DNA from 4 places in the Streptomyces sp. NPDC047043 genome. Region 1 is predicted to be linked to each of the others. Evidence: riboswitches for the same ligand, from Rfam matches in the RefSeq annotation. Region 1 holds a riboswitch; each other region holds the start of a gene.
The links. A riboswitch is a leader RNA that binds a small molecule or an ion and turns the genes downstream of it on or off. The one in region 1 is predicted to bind cobalamin.
Positions count from the first base shown of each region.

Region 2: linked by a shared signal. The riboswitch ahead of ABZ880_RS37170 (cobalamin biosynthesis protein) and the one ahead of ABZ880_RS24295 (CbtB-domain containing protein) in region 1 are both predicted to bind cobalamin.
Region 3: linked by a shared signal. The riboswitch ahead of metE (5-methyltetrahydropteroyltriglutamate--homocysteine S-methyltransferase) and the one ahead of ABZ880_RS24295 (CbtB-domain containing protein) in region 1 are both predicted to bind cobalamin.
Region 4: linked by a shared signal. The riboswitch ahead of ABZ880_RS20115 (ribonucleoside-diphosphate reductase subunit alpha) and the one ahead of ABZ880_RS24295 (CbtB-domain containing protein) in region 1 are both predicted to bind cobalamin.

Region 1 is NZ_JBEYVO010000015.1:131,786-136,518, reverse strand. It holds gene ABZ880_RS24315 (hypothetical protein) at 1-321, opposite strand, end outside; gene ABZ880_RS24310 (DUF6479 family protein) at 382-747, opposite strand; gene ABZ880_RS24305 (ferredoxin) at 859-1,230, shown strand; gene ABZ880_RS24300 (histidine phosphatase family protein) at 1,340-1,915, opposite strand; cobalamin riboswitch at 2,015-2,163, shown strand; gene ABZ880_RS24295 (CbtB-domain containing protein) at 2,199-2,420, shown strand; gene ABZ880_RS24290 (CbtA family protein) at 2,444-3,208, shown strand; gene ABZ880_RS24285 (acyl-CoA dehydrogenase family protein) at 3,376-4,554, shown strand; gene ABZ880_RS24280 (patatin-like protein) at 4,511-4,733, opposite strand, start outside.
Region 2 is NZ_JBEYVO010000028.1:117,021-121,753, forward strand. It holds gene cobN (cobaltochelatase subunit CobN) at 1-410, opposite strand, end outside; gene ABZ880_RS37165 (cobyric acid synthase) at 407-1,918, opposite strand; gene ABZ880_RS37170 (cobalamin biosynthesis protein) at 1,915-2,853, opposite strand; cobalamin riboswitch at 3,061-3,203, opposite strand; gene ABZ880_RS37175 (hypothetical protein) at 3,341-3,568, opposite strand; gene ABZ880_RS37180 (inorganic phosphate transporter) at 3,603-4,733, opposite strand, start outside.
Region 3 is NZ_JBEYVO010000001.1:177,887-182,619, forward strand. It holds partial or broken gene aceB (malate synthase A) at 1-1,145, shown strand, start outside; gene ABZ880_RS00825 (3-hydroxybutyryl-CoA dehydrogenase) at 1,142-2,005, shown strand; cobalamin riboswitch at 2,003-2,254, shown strand; gene metE (5-methyltetrahydropteroyltriglutamate--homocysteine S-methyltransferase) at 2,408-4,726, shown strand.
Region 4 is NZ_JBEYVO010000012.1:71,933-76,665, reverse strand. It holds gene mctP (monocarboxylate uptake permease MctP) at 1-1,386, shown strand, start outside; gene ABZ880_RS20120 (GNAT family N-acetyltransferase) at 1,461-1,964, shown strand; cobalamin riboswitch at 2,021-2,157, shown strand; gene ABZ880_RS20115 (ribonucleoside-diphosphate reductase subunit alpha) at 2,281-4,659, shown strand; gene ABZ880_RS20110 (ribonucleotide-diphosphate reductase subunit beta) at 4,659-4,733, shown strand, end outside.

The sequences.
Region 1 (4,733 bases):
CTGGTCGGGGGTGCCGTGCGGCGGTGGGCTGAAGGGCTGCGAGGAGGTCGCCGGTGAGACCGGGGAGCCCGCGTGCCGGCCGTGCTGTTCGGGGCGCAGCGCGCCGGGGCTGCCGGACGTCGGCTCGGCACCGGTGCGCAGTTGCTCCAGGCGCGCCGACAGCAGCGCGGTGATCGGGAGCCGGTCACCGTGCGCGCGCTCGTACGTCAGCAGCGTTTCGACCTCGTCGGCGGTCAGGGACCGTACACGGCTCTCGAGCCCGCCGATCGGCAGATGGTCGTAGTCCGGCAGCGGCAGGGTGCCGCGGGCGGGGTCGGTCATGGGTCTCACTTCCTCCCGGTGACGGTGTTCCTCCAGGTGATGGTGCGGACGGGCCCGGCGTCAGCGGATGCCCGGGCCGCCGCTGCCGAACGATCCGCTGCCGCCCTCGCTCCAGCGCCGCCGTGGCCTCGACGCACCCGTCCGGGTCGGCGAGTTGCCGTGCCCGGGCAGCTCGTGCGGGGTCAGCCGGCGATCGCTGCGCGGCACCTCGTCGGGTTCACGGTTCTCCAGCACCTCGCGGACCGGGCCCTCGTCCGGCAGCCGCGGCTGCTCCTCCGGGCGCGGCGGGCCCGGCTCGCGGCGCCGGATACGGGCACCCAGCCAAAACGCGCCGATCAGCAGCGCGACGACCACCACGCCCGCCACGGCCATACCGATCCCGAGTGCGCCGCGGCCTGCGGCGATGTCCATCCATGCGGTACTCATGAGCCCGCGGGTACCCGGGGCGTCCGCCATGAACCGGCCCGCCCCGGCCCCACCGCCACAACCACGGCGAACACCGGGTTTGGCGCGAACGGCAGCGGCTACCCGCCCGGTGTGACATCGACGACCCAGCAGGAGCTCTTCCAGTTCCTGGAGGACCGCTTCGCCTGCGCGCAGGCCTGTACCGAGTGCGCTCGCGCGTGTGCGCTGCGCGCCAGCCTCGTGGATCCGGACGGCACGGAGGAGCAGGAACTCGTACGACGCAAGGGCATCATGTGTGCGGAGGTGTGCGACGCGACGTGCCGGGTGCTGTCCGAGCAGAACCGCCTGGACGAGGCCGGTATGCGCATCCAGGTGGAGTGGTGCCGCACCGTGTGCCTGGAGTGCGCGCACGTCTTCGACCGGCACCCGGGCGCCGAGGACGGCGCGAAGGCCTGCCGGGAGTGCGCCCAGGCGTGCACGGACTTCCTCGACACGCTGAACTGACACCCACGGATGTCCCTGACGACGCTGAACCGAGGCTCCGTTCCCGGAGCCGGCGAACCGACGCCCACGGTGGGGCGCGAATCCGCCCGGCGCCGCAGTGAACCGGCGCTCACTCCGCGGTGCCGAGCGGCCGGCCGAGCCGTACGTTCCACCGCCCCGCCCTGCCGCTGAGCTCCACGGCGGCCAGCGGCGGGACGTCGGCGCGCCAGAACGACGACTCCGGCGCGCCCAATGCCCGTACCACCGCGGCCCGTACGACCTCGGGCTCGACCACGGCCGCGCTCGCGCCCGCCGACTGCGCGGCCGTCTCCAGCCAGCCGGCCACCCGGTCGCACAGCGCCCGCACCGACTCCCCGCCGTGCGGCGCCGATCCGGGATCCGACAGCCACCGGGCCAGCCCCTCGGGATCCCGCTCGCCGACCTCCGCCAGCGTCGCCCCGCGCCAGCGCCCCGCGTCCAGCCCCGCCAACTCCGGCGCGTCCAGGGCGTCCAGCCCGAGCGCACCGGCCGTCTCGCGGCAGCGCACGGTGGGGGAGGACCAGGCCCGCCCGACCGCGGGGACCGTACCGACGGCGGCCTGCGCCTGCCGCAGCCCGGCCGCGTCCAGGGAGCAGCCGTCGTCGAAGCGGGCCTGTCTCAGCGCGGCGCTGATCGCGGGTGAGATCAAGATCACTCGGCTCGTCATGCGTCCACTCCCGTGCTCAACATCCCTTTGCACTCCGCGAATTGGCGGCGAAAGGGTTCCCCGGGGCGCTCGCCGCCCTTCCGTGCGCCCTTGGCCGCGCCTTCGCTTCGCGGTACCGTCTCGTCGATATTGACGACGGCACAGCGGAAGCCGGTGGGAATCCGGCACGGTCGCGCCACTGTAATGCCGGGCACGCACCCTGGGTGCGGGCCGGGCGAGTCAGACCCGCCCGTCGTCCTGTGCACCACCGAGACGGGACGCGAGTTCCCCAGGAGGGCCTGCCATGGCGCAGTCTGTCGCTCAGCCGACCACCACCCCCACTGCCGTACCGGCGAAGCTGCCGATCGGTGCGATCGTCCCCTGGGCGGTCTTCTTCGGCATCCTGATGCTGGTCCTGCTCTACTTCGTCGGCGCCGAGCAGGGCGCCACCTCTGTGATGAGCGGAGAGAACGTCCACGAGTGGGTGCACGACGCCCGCCACCTGCTCGGTTTCCCCTGCCACTGACGGCCGGGGAGCACGCACAGCCCATGAATTCGGCAACCGTCCGCAACCTCCTGGTGCGTGGCATGCTCGCGGGACTCGCCGCGGGCCTGCTCGCCCTCGTCGTCGCCTACTTCCTGGGTGAACCGCGCGTCGACGCGGCCATCGCCTACGAGGAGGCGCACTCCCACGAGCACGGCGTCGAAGCCGTCAGCCGCACGATGCAGTCCACCGCGGGTCTGTCCACCGGTGTCCTCGTCTACGGCATCGCGTTCGGCGGCATCGCCGCGCTCGCGTACTGCTTCGCGCTGGGCCGGATCGGCCGCTTCGGGCCGCGCGCGAGCGCGCTGCTCCTGGCGGCCGCCGGCCTGATCGCCGTGTACGTCGTGCCGTTCCTGAAGTACCCGGCCAACCCGCCGTCCGTCGGCGACCCCGACACCATCGGCAAGCGCACCACCCTGTACTTCCTGATGGTCGCCCTCAGCGTGCTGCTCGCCGTCGCCACCGTGATCCTGGGCAAACGCCTCGCGCCGCGCCTCGGCAACTGGAACGCGACGATTGCCGCGGGCGCCTTCCTCCTCCTCGTCGTCGGGCTGGCGTACGCGTTCCTGCCCTCCTTCAACGAGGTCCCGAAGGACTTCTCGGCCACCCTGCTGTGGCAGTTCCGCCTGGCGGCCCTGGCCGTCCAAGCGACCCTGTGGACCTCCTTCGGGCTGGTCTTCGGGCTGTTGGCGGAGCGGCTGCTGGCTCCCAAAGGGGCCAAGTCGTCGGTAACCCCGGCCGAGGCCCGGGCAACTCCGGTCGCGCACTGAGCACTTCAGCCGCGCACTGAGCAGTTCAACGAAAGGGGCTCCCGGACGACCGGGGGCCCCTTTTCCGTATGCCGCGCCAATCCCCGACGCTCCGCGCCATTCCCAATTTCTGGAACACGTTCTACGGTGTGCGCCGTCAGGACCGGTCCCGGGAGCCTGGAGGCGCCGTGCACCTCGAATACACGCCCGAGCAGCAACGGCTGCGCACCGAACTGCGTGCGTACTTCGCCGAGTTGGTGCCCGACAACGCCTACGCCCGGCACGGCGACCCGGCAGCCCAGAAGCGCTTCTACCGCGAGACAATCCGGCGCCTGGGCACGGACGGCTGGCTCGGCGTGGGCTGGCCCAAGGAGTACGGCGGGCGCGGACTCACAGCGATGGAGCAGTTCATCTTCTTCGACGAGGCCGCCCAGGCCGGCGTACCGCTCCCGCTCATGGCACTGAACACGGTCGGACCGACGATCATGCAGTTCGGCACGGACGAGCAGAAGGCCTACTTCCTGCCCAAGGTCCTCTCCGGCGAGATCGACTTCGCGATCGGCTACAGCGAACCCGACGCCGGCACCGACCTCGCATCCCTCAAGACGCGCGCGGTCCGCGACGGCGACGAGTACGTCGTCAACGGCCAGAAGATCTGGACGACCAACGGCGACACCGCCGACTGGGTGTGGCTGGCCACCCGCACCGACCCGGACGCCCCGCCGCACAAGGGCATCACCATGCTCCTCGTCCCGACCACCGACCCCGGCTACTCCTGCACCCTCATCAACACCCTCGCCTCCCACGACACCACGGCCAGCTACTACGAGAACATCCGCGTCCCCGTCTCCCGCCGCGTCGGCGCCGAGAACCAGGGCTGGCGGCTGATCACCAACCAGCTCAACCACGAGCGCGTCACCCTCGCCGCCCACGGCACCATGGCCATCCGCGCCCTGCAGGACGTACAGCGCTGGGCCACGGAGACCAAGCTCGCCGACGGCCGCCGCGTGATCGACCTGCCCTGGGTGCGCCGCCGCCTCGCCCAGACCCACACCAGGCTCGACGCGATGAAACTCCTCAACTGGCAGATGGTGAACGCCGTCCAGAACGGCACCCTCACCCCCCAGGACGCCTCCGCGGTCAAGGTCTACGGCTCCGAAGCCCGCCGGGACGCCTACGCCTGGCTCATGGAGATCGTCGCCGCCGCGGGAGCCCTCAAGGAGGGCTCGACGGGCGCGGTCCTCCACGGCGAACTGGAACGCGGCTACCGCTCGGCGGTCATCTTCACCTTCGGCGGCGGCAACAACGAGATCCAGCGGGAGATCATCTCGTGGATCGGTCTGGGGATGCCGAGGGTGCGGCGGTGACGGCACCTGATCGCGCGGGTTCCGGCCCTTCCCCCAATGCTCGCAGACGCCGTAGCACGTTCGTCGTTCCTCGCCGGATGATCTTCGCCAGTTTGGTGACGGCGCCGCTGATCAACAGGCTGAGCACGATCAACCCGGCCAACGCCAGTAGCGGATGCCAGTAGGGCTGCTGGAGCCAG
Region 2 (4,733 bases), on a different contig from region 1:
ATCTTCTGCGGCTCGACGAACCCCTCGCCGGTCAGCAGCACGGTGTCGGAGAGGAACCGCGCGAGCTCGGTGAGGTTGGCGGGCCCGCCCTCGACGAGGTACCTGAGGGCCTCCGCCACCACACCGGCGGGCACCGACGACTCGGCCATCAACTCCGCGTCGGGCACGGCCTCTCCGCCGAGCAGCACGGTCGGGACGCCGGAGGCCTTCAGGGCGGCCAGCCCGTCCTCCCAGGCCCGCTTTCCGCCCAGCAGCCGTACGACGGCGACGTCGGCGCCGGCGAGGAGACCGGGGAGTTCCCGCTCGACGTCCACCCGGGTGGGGTTGCCGATCCGGTAGTCGGCGTCGGAAGCGGCCCGGGCCGCCAACAGATCCGTGTCGGCGGTCGACAACAACAACACTGTGCTCATGCGGGTGCTCCCGGTGGGATGAAAGGCAGTCCTTGCGGCGCGCCGGACTCGATGAGCCGCCACAGCGCGTCCGTGTCCGCGTGCTGTTCGATCAGGTCGCCGAGCCGGTCGAGCTGCTCCTCGCGCAGCGCGGCGAAGGAGGTGTCGTCGGCGGGCACGAAGCGGCGGCCCGCGGCAGCGGCCACCTCGCGCAGAAAGGCCCGCCGGAAGCCGTCCGACTCCAGCGAACCGTGCCAGTGGGTGCCCCAGGTCTGCCCGACCCGGCAGCCGTCCAGGAAGGCTTCCCCTCCGTCCATGGACGCGACCCCGTGATGGATCTCGTACCCTTCGACGCGCTCGCCGAGGGCTTCGCCGACCGGCCGGGTGAGGGTCTTCTCCCGGGCGAACCGCACCCGGACGGGAAGGACACCGAGGCCCGTCACGTCCCCCTGCCGGCTCTCGACCTCGTCCTCGATGTGCTCGCCGAGCACCTGGAAGCCGCCGCAGATGCCGAGCACGGGCCGCTGCTCGGCGGTCCTGCGCACGAGGGCCTCCGCAAGGCCGCGCTCCCGCAGCCACTCCAGCGCACGGACCGTCCCCCGCGTCCCCGGAATGACGACGAGGTCGGCATCGGCGAGCTCCTCGGGCCGGTCCACGAACCGCACCACGACACCCGGTTCGGCGGCCAGCGCGTCGACGTCCGTGAAGTTGGACATGAGCGGGATCGCACAGACGGCGACCCGCAGCACGTCCTCCCCGACGGGCGGGGCGGTGTTCGACTCCCGGACCGTGCCGCGCAGCGACACCCGCAGCCCGTCCTCCTCGTCGATGCCGAGACCGTGCCGGAAGGGCAGGACGCCGTAGGTGTGCCGCCCGGTGAGCCCGTGCAGCATGTCGAGCCCGGGCTCCAGGAGGCTGACGTCCCCCCGGAACTTGTTGACGAGGAACCCGGCGACGAGCTCCTGGTCCTCGGGCGAGAGCAGCGCGACGGTCCCGAAGAAGGACGCGAAGACACCACCACGATCGATGTCCCCGACCACGAGCACGGGCAACCGCGCATTCCGCGCGATCCCCATGTTGACGATGTCCGTCCGCCGCAGATTGATCTCGGCGGGAGAACCGGCCCCCTCACAGATCACCGCGTCATACGTGCCCCGCAATTCGGCGAGACAGTCGAGAACGGTCCCGAGCAGTTTCTGCTGCCGCCCCCCGTGATACCCCCGGGCACTCAGCTCGCCGACAGGCTTGCCCATGAGCACCACCTGACTGCTCTGCTCACCACCGGGCTTGAGCAGCACGGGATTCATCAGCGCGGTGGGCTCGATGCGACAGGCCTGCGCCTGCATGGCCTGCGCCCGCCCGATCTCGGCACCCTCGCGCGTCACGAACGAATTGAGGGACATGTTCTGCGCCTTGAAGGGCGCGACCTTGACCCCCTGCCGCACCAGCCAACGACAGATACCGGCGGTGACGACACTCTTGCCGGCATCGGAGGTGGTACCGGCAACGAGAAGACCGCCCCCGGTCATGACCTGCGTCCCTTCACGAGGCGTGCGGCGACACCGACGCCGAGCGCGAGCAGACCGACGCGCCTCGAGAGGCGTACGGCCCGCTCGATGTCCGCCACGGCGACGGTGTGCCCCTGCGCGTTGAGAACGGGCCGGTGCTCGACCCGCCCCCCGTACGACAGGGTCCCGCCGAGCCGCACCCCCAACGCCCCCGCGAACGACGCCTCCACGGGCCCGGCATTGGGGCTCGGGTGCTTCGAGGCATCCGTACGCCAGGCACGTGCCGCCCCGCGGGGATCGTCACCGGCGACCGTCGCCAGCACGGCCGTCAACCGGGCGCCGGGCCACCCGGCCAGGTCGTCCAGCCGCGCGGCCGCCCACCCGAACCGCCGGTACCGGGCCGACTTGTGACCGACCATCGCGTCGAGGGTGTTGACGGCCCGGAAGCCGAGCAGCCCCGGCACCCCGCCGACGGCCCCCCACACCAGCGCCCCCACGACGGCATCCGAGGTGTTCTCGGCAACGGACTCCACAACCGCCCTGGCGATGCCGTCGGCGTCCAGCGCCTGCGGATCCCGCCCGCACAGATGCGGCAGCCGGGCCCGGGCGGCCTCGACGTCCCCCGCCTCCAGGGCACGCCCAATGCTCCGCGCCTCACGCGCGAGCGAAGTCCCCCCGACCACGGCCCAGGTGGCGGCGGCGGTCAGCGCGACGGAGGCGGTACGGGAGGGACGTACGAGAGAAGCGGCCAGGGCACCGGCAGAGACGGCACCCCCCACGCACACGGCCGTGTGCAGCGCCCCCCACCCACGATGGTCCCGCCACAACACCTGTTCCACGGCCCCCGCGCCCCGCCCGAACGCGGCGACCGGATGCCCACGGCGCGGATCGCCGAGCAGAAGGTCACCGAGAAGTCCGGCGGCGGCGCCGTACGCGAAAACGCGATCGGCACGCATGGGCTCAGCCGGCCGTGGGGTCGGGCAGCGACCTGGTCCTGTACCTGAGGGCCTGGCTCCGCCACGAGGGCAGCCCGGCGCCTTGCGATCGCACGCATCGGCCACCGCGGTGCCCGCCCTGCGGGCGGACGACGGGGGTTCGCGGGCAGGCCCTCAAACGGCAGGCTGGCATGGCGATATGTCCTCACTCAGGGTGTCCGCGCCCTGGTTCGACGAGACCGGCGGTGAGAGTTCCTGGCTCCCGGGACTTCCTACCCCGGTGACAGTGGCGGGACCGCGCCGGACTTGCACCGGCTTCCTCTCTTGCCGCCGTAGCTGGCCTCGGCAGTCCACCACGGCCTTGGAAGGGCCGTCAACTTGCCGTTGACCTGCGACGGGAGAGTGTGCTGAGGCCCACATACGAGGGGTCGCAGTGGTCACGGAAACGCGTGGTGCCGGGACGGATCACCGTCCCGGCACCACGCGCGGAGCAACTGCGGCCCGGGGCTCAGCCCTTGGCCATGATCAGGTTGATTCCGTACGCCACCGCCGCCGCGCACCCCGCGAAGGCCACGTACGCGCCGGTGACCGCGAGGGTCGCCGAATTGCCCTGTGCCACGGCCCGTTCGCGGCGGGACAGGCCCATGACGCCCAGGGTGAACAGGGCGACGAGGCCCACGGTGACCGCGAGGCTGACGCCGAAGACGGAGCCCAGGGCTGCCCAGTCGATCTTCATGCTGCTTCTCTTCCTTCGTACCGGATGGGCGGGCTCAGACCGTCGCCGCGGGCGGGGCGGCCTGGTCGGGGGTGGCGGCCGGAGCGGGGATGGTGGCCGTCAGGTCCTCGGTCACCGTGCCCGCGGGCGGCGGGGTCACGGCGGCGATCGCCGTGGTCACCACGCCCGCCGGCTCCTCGGTCTCGTTGACGTTCGAGGCGTCTACGACCTCACGGCGGGAGATCTTCCAGATGGCCGCGCTGGAGGCGATCAGGAAGACGGCGACCACGCCGGTGCCCCAGTCGCCGAGGTCGGTCACGGACTCCGCGAGCGCGCCGACCAGGGCGGCGGCCGGCAGCGTCAGGACCCAGGCGACCAGCATCCGGGTCGCCGTCGACCAGCGGACCACACCGCCCTTGCGGCCGAGGCCCGCGCCCATCACCGAACCGGAGACCGAGTGGGTGGTGGAGAGGGAGAAGCCGAGGTGGGAGGAGGCCAGGATGACCGTGGCCGCGCTGGTCTGGGCGGCGAAGCCCTGCTGCGGCTGGAGGTCGGTCAGGCCCTTGCCCATGGTGCGGATGATGCGCCAGCCGCCGAGCCAGGTGCCGAGCGCGATGGCGAGACCGGCGGAGAGGATGACCCAGGTGGGCGGGTCGGAGTCGGGGGCGACGACGCCGCCGGCGACCAGGGCGAGGGTGATGATGCCCATCGTCTTCTGCGCGTCGTTCGTGCCGTGCGCGAGGGAGACCAGGCCGGCCGAGGCGATCTGGCCGGCGCGGTAGCCCTTCTCGGCGGCCTTGCCGTCGGCCTTCTTGCCGAGCGTGTACGACAGCCGGGTCGCCAGCATCGCGGCGAGGCCCGCCACGATCGGGGCGGCGAGCGCCGGGATGAGCACCTTGGTGACGAGCACGTCGCCGTGGACCGCGCCCATGCCGGCCGATGCGATGGTGGCGCCGATCAGACCGCCCATGAGGGCGTGCGAGGAACTGGACGGGAGTCCGACGAGCCAGGTCAGCAGGTTCCAGAGGATCGCGCCGACCAGGGCCGCGAATATGACCTCGGGACGTATGCCGTTCTCGTCGACGAGACCCTTGGAGATCGTGTTGGCGACCTCAACGGAGAGGAAGGCGCCCACAAGGTTCAGCGCGGCGGACATGGCCACCGCGACCTTGGGCTTGAGTGCACC
Region 3 (4,733 bases), on a different contig from region 1:
ACACCGGAGGGCAGGGAGTACCGGCTCGGCACGCCCGACCGCCTGGCCACCATCGTGGTCCGTCCGCGCGGCTGGCATCTGACGGAGGAGCACCTGGAGTTCGACGGCGGACCCGTGCCCGCCGCGCTGGTCGACTTCGGGCTGTACTTCTTCCACTGCGCCCAGCGGCAGATCGACGCCGGGGCGGGGCCGTACTTCTACCTGCCGAAGCTGGAGAACCGCTACGAAGCCCGGCTGTGGAACGACGTGTTCGTCCTCGCCCAGGACCTGCTCGGCATCCCGCGCGGCACCGTGCGGGCCACCGTCCTCATCGAGACGATCACCGCCGCCTTCGAGATGGAGGAGATCCTCTACGAGCTCCGCGAGCACAGCGCCGGGCTCAACGCGGGCCGCTGGGACTATCTGTTCAGCCTCGTCAAGACCTTCGGACACCGCGGCGACTTCCTGCTGCCGGAGCGGTCGAAGGTGCCGATGACCGCCCCGTTCCTGCGCGCCTACACCGAACTGCTGGTCCGCACCTGCCATCGGCCGGCACCCACGCCATCGGCGGCATGGCAGCACACCTGCCCGGACGGGACCCAGCCGCTCTCGCCGAGGTGCGGTTGGACAAGGAGCGCGAGGCCGAGGACGGATTCGACGGCTCCTGGGTCTCGCACCCCGGCCTCGTCCCGGTCTGCCGCGAGGTCTTCGACCGCGTCCTGGGCCATCGCCCGCACCAGATCGCGCACACCCGGGACGACGTGGAGGTGTCCGCCGCCGACCTGCTGGCCGTACGACGCCTCACCGGCCCGCCCACGCCGGAAGGGGTGCGCACAACCATCGCCGTGGCGCTGCGCTACCTCGACGCCTGGCTGCACGGGCGCGGAGCCGTCGCGCTGGACGGGCTGATGGAGGACACGGCGACCGCGGAGCTGGCCCGCGTGCAGATCTGGCAGTGGCTGCGCCACCGCGTCGTGGATCGCGAGACGGTGCTACGGCTGCTCGACGACGAGCTGGCGGCCCTGGGCGCCGAGCATCCCTGTGCGGCACTCGACGAGATTCGGGCGATCTTCGAACGGACGGCCCTGCAACCGGAGTTGCCGCTCTTCTTCACCGCGGACGCCTACACCCGTCACCTCGTACAGCACCCGGAGGCCCGGTCATGAGCCGGGACATACGGCGCGTCGGCGTGGTCGGTGGCGGACAGATGGGGGCCGGTATCGCCGAGGTGTGCGCCCGGGCCGGGCTGGACACCGTCGTGTGCGAGGCGGACGCCCTGGCCGCGCAGGCCGCGCGCGATCGCGTGGCCGCCTCCCTGGAGCGTGCCGTACGGCACGGCAAACTCGACCCGCCGCAAGCACAGGAGGTCCTCGCTCGAATCGCCTTCACCGGCAGCCTCGAAGACCTCGCCGACCGTCAACTCGTGGTCGAGGCCGTCACCGAGAACCCCGACGTCAAGGCGGAGATGTTCACCGCCCTCGACAAGATCGTCGAGGATCCGGAGGCGATCCTGGCCACCAACACCTCCGCCATTCCCGTGATGCGCCTGGCCATGGCCACGTCCCGCGCCGATCGCGTCCTCGGGCTGCACTTCTTCAACCCCGTGCCGGTCATGCCCCTCGTCGAGGTCGTCACCTCGCTGCACACCCGTCCCGAAGTGGCCGCCGTGGCCGAGGAGTTCGTGACGGCAACCCTCGGCAGGACGGCGATCCGCTCCCGTGACCGCGCCGGCTTCGTCGTCAACGCACTGCTGGTGCCGTACCTGCTGTCCGCGATCCGCATGGCCGAGTCCGGCTTCGCCACCGCCGCCGACATCGACGCCGGCATGGAGCGGGGCTGCGCCCACCCGATGGGGCCGCTGCGACTGGCCGACCTGATCGGCCTGGACACCGTCGCCGCCATCGCCGAGTCGCTGTACGAGGAGTTCAGGGAACCCCTGTACGCGCCGTCGCCGCTGCTCCAACGCATGGTCCAGGCGGGCCTGTTGGGCCGGAAGTCCGGCCGCGGCTTCCACACCTATGTATAAGCTGATGACGCAGCTGGTTCGCCCTGTCCACCAGGCAGGCGCGTCGCAAGAGGGAACCCGGTGGGAATCCGGGACTGCCCCGCAGCGGTGAGCGGGAACGACCGCCGTCATACGCACTGGATCCGGATGTCCCGGGCCCGGGAAGCGACGGCCAGTAGGTGCCTCGTACGACGTCCTTCACACGACGTCTTCGTACGACACGAGGCGTGCCCGTGAGTCCGAAGACCTGCCACTGCCCGTGTACGACCCACTCGTGCGCGGAGATTCCGGTGACCTCGAGGGCGGGTCGGCGAGCACAACGGGCGGGCACGGACTGCGTGCCGTCGCCGGTTGGCCGTTCCTTCGCGTCCTCACCCCGTCGCCGGGGTCGTTCGACGAACAGAGCTCGCGAAGGAGAGTCTCGTGACAGCGAAGTCCGCAGCCGCGGCAGCACGGGCGACCGTGTACGGCTACCCCCGCCAGGGCCCGAACCGGGAGCTGAAGAAGGCGGTCGAGGGCTACTGGAAGGGCCGCGTCACCACCGACGCCCTCCATCGCACGGCCGCCGAACTGCGCCGCGCGAACTGGCGGGAGCTGGCCGACGTCGGCGTCCACGAGGTGCCGACCGGTGACTTCTCGTACTACGACCACGTCCTGGACACCACGCTCATGCTCGGCGCCGTCCCGGCACGCCACCGTGCCGCGGTCGAGGCCGACGCGCTCGACGGGTACTTCGCCATGGCCCGCGGCACGCAGAACGTGGCGCCGCTGGAGATGACGAAGTGGTTCGACACCAACTACCACTATTTGGTACCCGAGTTGGGCCCGGACACGGTGTTCACGGCCGACTCGGCCAAGCAGGTCGGCGAGTTGACGGAGGCGCTGGCCCTCGGCCTGGCGCCCAGGCCCGTGCTGGTCGGCCCCGTCACGTATCTGCTGCTGGCCAAGCCCGCGCCGGGTGTCACTGCGGACTTCGAACCGCTGACGCTGCTCGACCGGCTGCTGCCCGTCTACGCCGATGTCCTCGCCGATCTGCGGGCCGCCGGCGCCGAGTGGGTGCAGCTGGACGAGCCCGCCCTCGTCCAGGACCGCACCCCGGCCGAACTGACTGCCGTCGCCCACGCCTACCGCAACCTCGGCGCCCGCACCGACCGTCCGAAGCTGCTGGTCGCCTCCTACTTCGACCGGCTGGGCGAGGCCTTGCCGGTACTGGCCAAGACGTCGGTCGACGGGCTGGCGCTGGACTTCACCGGCCCGGCGGCAGCCAACTTGGACGATCTCGCCGCGATCGGCGGTCTGTCCGGGAAGCGGCTGGTCGCAGGCATCGTGGACGGCCGCAATGTGTGGATCAACGACCTGGGCAGGTCCCTGTCCACGCTGGCCACGCTCCTGGGCCTGGCCGACCGGGTCGACGTGGCCGCCTCCTGCTCCCTGCTGCATGTGCCGCTCGACGCCGGCGCCGAGCGTGACATCGAACCGCAGATCGCCCGCTGGCTCGCCTTCGCCCGGCAGAAGACGGCCGAGATCGTCACGCTGGCCCGCGGGCTGGCCCACGGCACCGACACCATCGCCGCCCAACTGGCCGCGAACCGCGCCGACCTGGCCTCCCGCGCCGGATCGCCGATCACCCGCGACCCCGCCGTACGGGCCCGCGCCGCCGCCGTCACGGACGCCGACGCGCACCGCTCCCGGCCGTACGCCGAACGGGCCGTCGCCCAGCGCACCCACCTGCGTCTGCCCGTCCTGCCGACCACGACCATCGGATCATTCCCGCAGACGGCCGAACTGCGCACGGCCCGCGCCGACTTGAGGGCAGGACGGATCGACACCGCCGGATACGAGGAGCGCATCAGGGCGGAGATCGGCGAGGTGATCGCCTTCCAGGAGAAGATCGGCCTCGACGTCCTGGTGCACGGCGAGCCCGAACGCAACGACATGGTGCAGTACTTCGCCGAGCAGCTCACCGGCTGTCTGGCCACGCAGCACGGCTGGGTGCAGTCCTACGGCACCCGTTACGTCCGCCCGCCGATCCTCGCCGGCGACATCTCCCGGCCCGATCCGATGACGGTGCGCTGGACGACGTACGCCCAGTCCCTCACCGCGCGCCCGGTCAAGGGCATGCTCACCGGCCCGGTCACCATGCTCGCCTGGTCGTTCGTCCGCGACGACCAGCCGCTCGCGGAGACCGCCCGGCAGGTCGCCCTCGCCCTGCGCGACGAGGTCAACGACCTTGAGGCGGCGGGCACTTCGGTCATCCAGGTGGACGAGCCCGCACTGCGCGAGACGCTGCCACTGCGGGCCGCCGACCGCCCGGCCTACCTGGCGTGGGCCACGGAGACCTTCCGGCTCACCACGAGCGCCGTGCGTCCGGACACACAGATCCACACGCACATGTGCTACGCCGAGTTCGGCGACGTCGTCCAGGCGATCGACGAGCTCGACGCGGACGTCATCAGCCTGGAAGCGGCCCGCTCCCACATGCAGGTCGCCCGCGAACTGGCCGCCCACGGCTACCCGCGCGAGGCGGGACCGGGCGTGTACGACATCCACTCCCCTCGGGTGCCGAGCGTGGCCGAGGCGGCCGCCCTGCTGCGCAAGGGACTTGAGGCGATCCCCGCCGAACGGCTGTGGGTCAACCCCGACTGCGGCCTGAAGACCCGCGGCTGGCCCGAGACCCGTGCGTCTTTGGAGAACCTGGTCGCCGCGGCCCGAACGGTCCGCGCGGAGCGGGCCGGCTCCTGACGGGACA
Region 4 (4,733 bases), on a different contig from region 1:
GCGGTGCCGTACACCATCCTGGTGTACCCGCTGATCTTCACCTTCCTGCCGCGGCTGTGGTCGGTCTCGCACCGCCACGGATACGTGACGACGTCCGACTTCGTGCGCGGACGCTTCGGCTCGAAGGGGCTGTCGCTGGCGGTCGCGCTCACCGGCATCCTCGCGACGATGCCGTACATCGCGCTCCAACTCGTCGGCATCCAGGCCGTGCTGGACGTGATGGGCGTCGGCGGCAGTGCGAACTCCAACTGGTTCGTGAAGGACCTGCCGCTGCTGATCGCCTTCGGCGTGCTGGCGGCGTACACGTACTCGTCGGGTCTGCGCGCCCCCGCCCTGATCGCGTTCGTGAAGGACACGCTGATCTACATCGTCATCGCGGTGGCGATCATCTACATCCCGATCAAGCTCGGCGGCTTCGACGACATCTTCGCCAAGGCGGGCGAGGCGTTCAGCGCGACCAACCCGGTGACCGGCAAGCCGCGCGGGGCACTGGCCCCGGCCGAGGCGACCCAATGGACCTACGCCACGCTGGCGTTGGGCTCAGCGCTCGCGCTGTTCATGTACCCGCACTCGATCACCGCGACGCTGTCCTCGAAGAGCCGTGACGTGATCCGCCGCAACACCACGATCCTGCCGCTGTACTCGCTGATGCTGGGCCTGCTCGCCCTGCTGGGCTTCATGGCGATCGCGGCCGGAGTCAAGGTCACCAACGGGCAGTTGGCGATCCCGCAGCTGTTCGAGAACATGTTCCCGAGCTGGTTCGCGGGCGTGGCCTTCGCGGCGATCGGCATCGGGGCGCTCGTCCCGGCGGCGATCATGTCGATCGCGGCCGCGAACCTCTTCACCCGCAACATCTACAAGGACTTCATCAAGCCGGACGCGACGCCGGAGCAGGAGACCAAGGTCTCCAAGCTGGTCTCGCTGCTGGTGAAGGTGGGCGCGCTGGTCTTCGTCCTGACGATGGACAAGACGGTGGCGATCAACTTCCAGCTGCTGGGCGGCATCTGGATCCTGCAGACGTTCCCGGCCCTGGTCGGCGGCCTGTTCACCCGCTGGTTCCACCGCTGGGCCCTGCTCGCGGGCTGGGCGGTCGGCATGGTCTACGGCACCCTCGCCGCGTACGGCGTCGCCTCCCCGACCAACCCGAGCCAGAAGCACTTCGGCGGCTCCAACGCGAACATTCCGGGCCTCGGCGAGATGGGCTACATCGGCCTGACGGCGTTCGTCCTGAACGTTGTCGTGACGGTCGTCCTGACCTTCGTACTGAAGGCGCTGAAGGCACCGGAGGGCGTGGACGAGACGAAGCCGGAGGACTACACGGCGGACGCGGGAGACCCCGGGGTGCAGGCGGAACTGCCGCCGGCGACCGCTGGCGCCTCTCACTAGCAGTCGCGGTGATCAGCGGGCCGCCGGGGAAATCCGGCGGCCCGTTGTCGTACCCGTCCGGCAGACTCGAGCCCATGGACATCGTGATCCGTCGGGTGGCACCCGGCGAGTACGAGGCGCTCGGTGAGATCACCGCCCGGGCCTACCTCCAGGACGGCCTCCTCACCTTCGGCGAGAGCGACTGGTATCTGGCCGAGTTGAGGGACGTCGCCAAGCGGGCGGCCGCGGCCGACGTACTCGTGGCCACACAGGGCGGCCAACTCCTCGGCGGCGTCACCTACGTCCCCTCCGGCGGCCCCATGGCGGACCTCGCGCGCCCCGGGGAGGCCGAGATACGGATGCTCGCAGTCGACCGGGCAGCCCGCGGCAGGGGCGCCGGAGAGGCCCTCGTCCGCGCCTGTGTCGACCGGGCCAGGGCCACGGACGGCTGCACCGGCATCGTCCTGTCCACCCAGCCGATCATGCACGCCGCCCACCGCATCTACGAACGCGCCGGTTTCGTCCGCGCCCCCGGGCGCGACTGGAAGCCGATGCCGGGCGTCGACTTCACGCTGATCACCTATGAGTTGACGCTCTGACACGCTCCGAAGTCGGCGGCGACACAACATATGGGGGCGCCACCCCCACCCGACACAAGATGTATGCTCATGCTCGCTGTCGCCGCAGGGGAATCCGGTGCGAATCCGGAACTGTCCCGCAACGGTGTACTCATGCGTGTTCGCACACGTACGAGCGTCAGTCCGAGGACCTGCCGACAGTGCACCCGGCCGCCGTGGCCCGGGTGCTGAGACGTCCGGGCCTCGTGGAGTGGGCCGGTGGACGCGACGCCGTGCGCGCTCGTGTGCTGCCCCCTGCCCTCCCTCAGGCCCACTGCCGAGCGAGGGAGAGCCCCACGTGACCATCGCGCCAGCCGAACCGGCTTCAGCGACCACGACCGCCCCTGTGGACGAAGACGGTCCCGGTACCGCGCTGCTGCGGACCCTGACCGAGCTGACCGCCGACCTCCCCGACGCCGACCCCGGCCGGGTCGCCGCGGCAGCGCTGCGCGGCCGGTCCGCGCACGCCGACGAGGCGGAGTTGCGCGAACTGGCCACCGAAGCGGCCGCGGGCCTCATCTCCGAGGACCCCGCGTACAGCAGGCTGGCCGCCCGGCTCCTCACCATCGGCATCGCCGCCGAGGCCGCCTCCCAGGGCGTCACGTCGTTCACGGAGTCCATCGCCGTCGGCCTTCGCGAGGGCCTCATCGCCGACCGCACCGCGGAGTTCGTCCGCGTGCACGCCGACCGCCTCGACGCCCTCGTCGATCCCCGGGCCGACGACCGCTTCGGCTACTTCGGCCTGCGCACCCTCCACAGCCGCTACCTCCTGCGGCACCCGATCACCCGCAAGGTCATCGAGACGCCCCAGCACTTCATGCTCCGGGTCGCGAGCGGCCTCGCCGAGGACACTGCGCTCGATTCCGGGACGGGCACCCGCGCGGTGGACGAAGTCGCCGCGCTCTACGGCCTGATGAGCCGCCTCGACTACCTCCCCTCCTCCCCCACCCTCTTCAACTCCGGCACCCGGCACCCCCAGATGTCGTCCTGCTACCTCCTCGACTCCCCGCTGGACGAGTTGGACTCCATCTACGACCGCTACCACCAGGTCGCCCGTCTCTCGAAGCACGCCGGCGGCATCGGCATCGCCTACTCCCGTATCCGCAGCCGCGGTTCGCTGATCCGCGGCACCAACGGGCACTCCAACGGCATCGTCCCGTTCCTGAAGACGCTCGACGCCTCGGTGGCCGCCGTGAACCAGGGCGGCCGGCGCAAGGGTGCCGCCGCCGTCTACCTGGAGACCTGGCACTCCGACATCGAGGAGTTCCTCGAGCTGCGCGACAACACGGGTGAGGACGCCCGCCGTACGCACAACCTGAACCTCGCGCACTGGATCCCGGACGAGTTCATGCGCCGGGTGAACGCCGACGAGCTGTGGTCGCTCTTCTCCCCCGCCGACGTACCGGAGTTGGTTGACCTGTGGGGTGAGGAGTTCGACGCGGCCTACCGGAAGGCCGAGGCCGAGGGTCTCGCGCGCAAGGCCATCCCCGCCCGCGATCTCTACGGCCGCATGATGCGCACCCTCGCGCAGACCGGCAACGGCTGGATGACCTTCAAGGACGCGGCCAACCGCACCGCCAACCAGACCGCCGAGCCGGGCCATGTCGTCCACTCCTCCAACCTCTGCACGGAGATCCTGGAGGTCACGGACGACGGCGAGACGGCGGTCTGCAACCTGGGCTCGGTGAACCTGGGGGCGTTCGTCCACAACGGGGACCTGGACTGGGAGCGGCTGGACGAGACCGTCCGCACCGCCGTCACCTTCCTGGACCGTGTGGTGGACATCAACTTCTACCCGACCGAGCAGGCGGGCCGGTCGAACGCGCGCTGGCGCCCGGTCGGCCTGGGCGCGATGGGTCTGCAGGACGTCTTCTTCAAACTCCGCCTGCCCTTCGACTCCCCGGAGGCGGGGGCCCTCTCCACCCGTATCGCCGAGCGCATCATGCTCGCCGCCTACGAGGCCTCCGCCGACCTCGCCGAGCGCAACGGCCCGCTGCCGGCCTGGGAGAAGACGCGTGCCGCGCGGGGTGTGCTGCACCCCGACCACTACGGCGTGGAGCCGACCTGGCCGGAGCGCTGGGCGGCGCTCCGGGAACGTATCGCCGCGGTCGGCATGCGCAACTCACTGCTCCTGGCGATCGCTCCGACCGCCACCATCGCGTCGATCGCGGGTGTGTACGAGTGCATCGAGCCACAGGTGTCGAACCTGTTCAAGCGCGAGACGCTGTCCGGTGAATTCCTGCAGGTCAACTCGTACTTGGTGAAGGACCTCAAGGAACTCGGCGTCTGGGACGCCCGCACCCGCGAGGCGCTGCGCGAAGCGAGCGGCTCGGTGCAGGACTTCACCTGGATCCCGGCCGACGTACGGGCGCTGTACCGCACGGCGTGGGAGATCCCGCAGCGCGGCCTGATCGACATGGCGGCGGCCCGTACGCCGTACCTGGACCAGTCCCAGTCCCTCAATCTGTTCCTGGAGACGCCGACCATCGGCAAGCTCTCCTCGATGTACGCGTACGCCTGGAAGCAGGGCCTGAAGACGACGTACTACCTGCGTTCCCGCCCGGCGACGCGGATCGCCCGCGCGGCCCAGGCCACTGTCCCCGTGCAGCAAGCGGCCGAACCCGACGCCGTCGCCTGCTCCCTTGAAAACCCCGAGTCCTGCGAGGCCTGCCAGTAATGAGCTCCACCGAAAAGAACCTTCTCGACCCGGGCTTCGAGCTGACCCTCCGCCCCATGCGCTACCCCGACTTC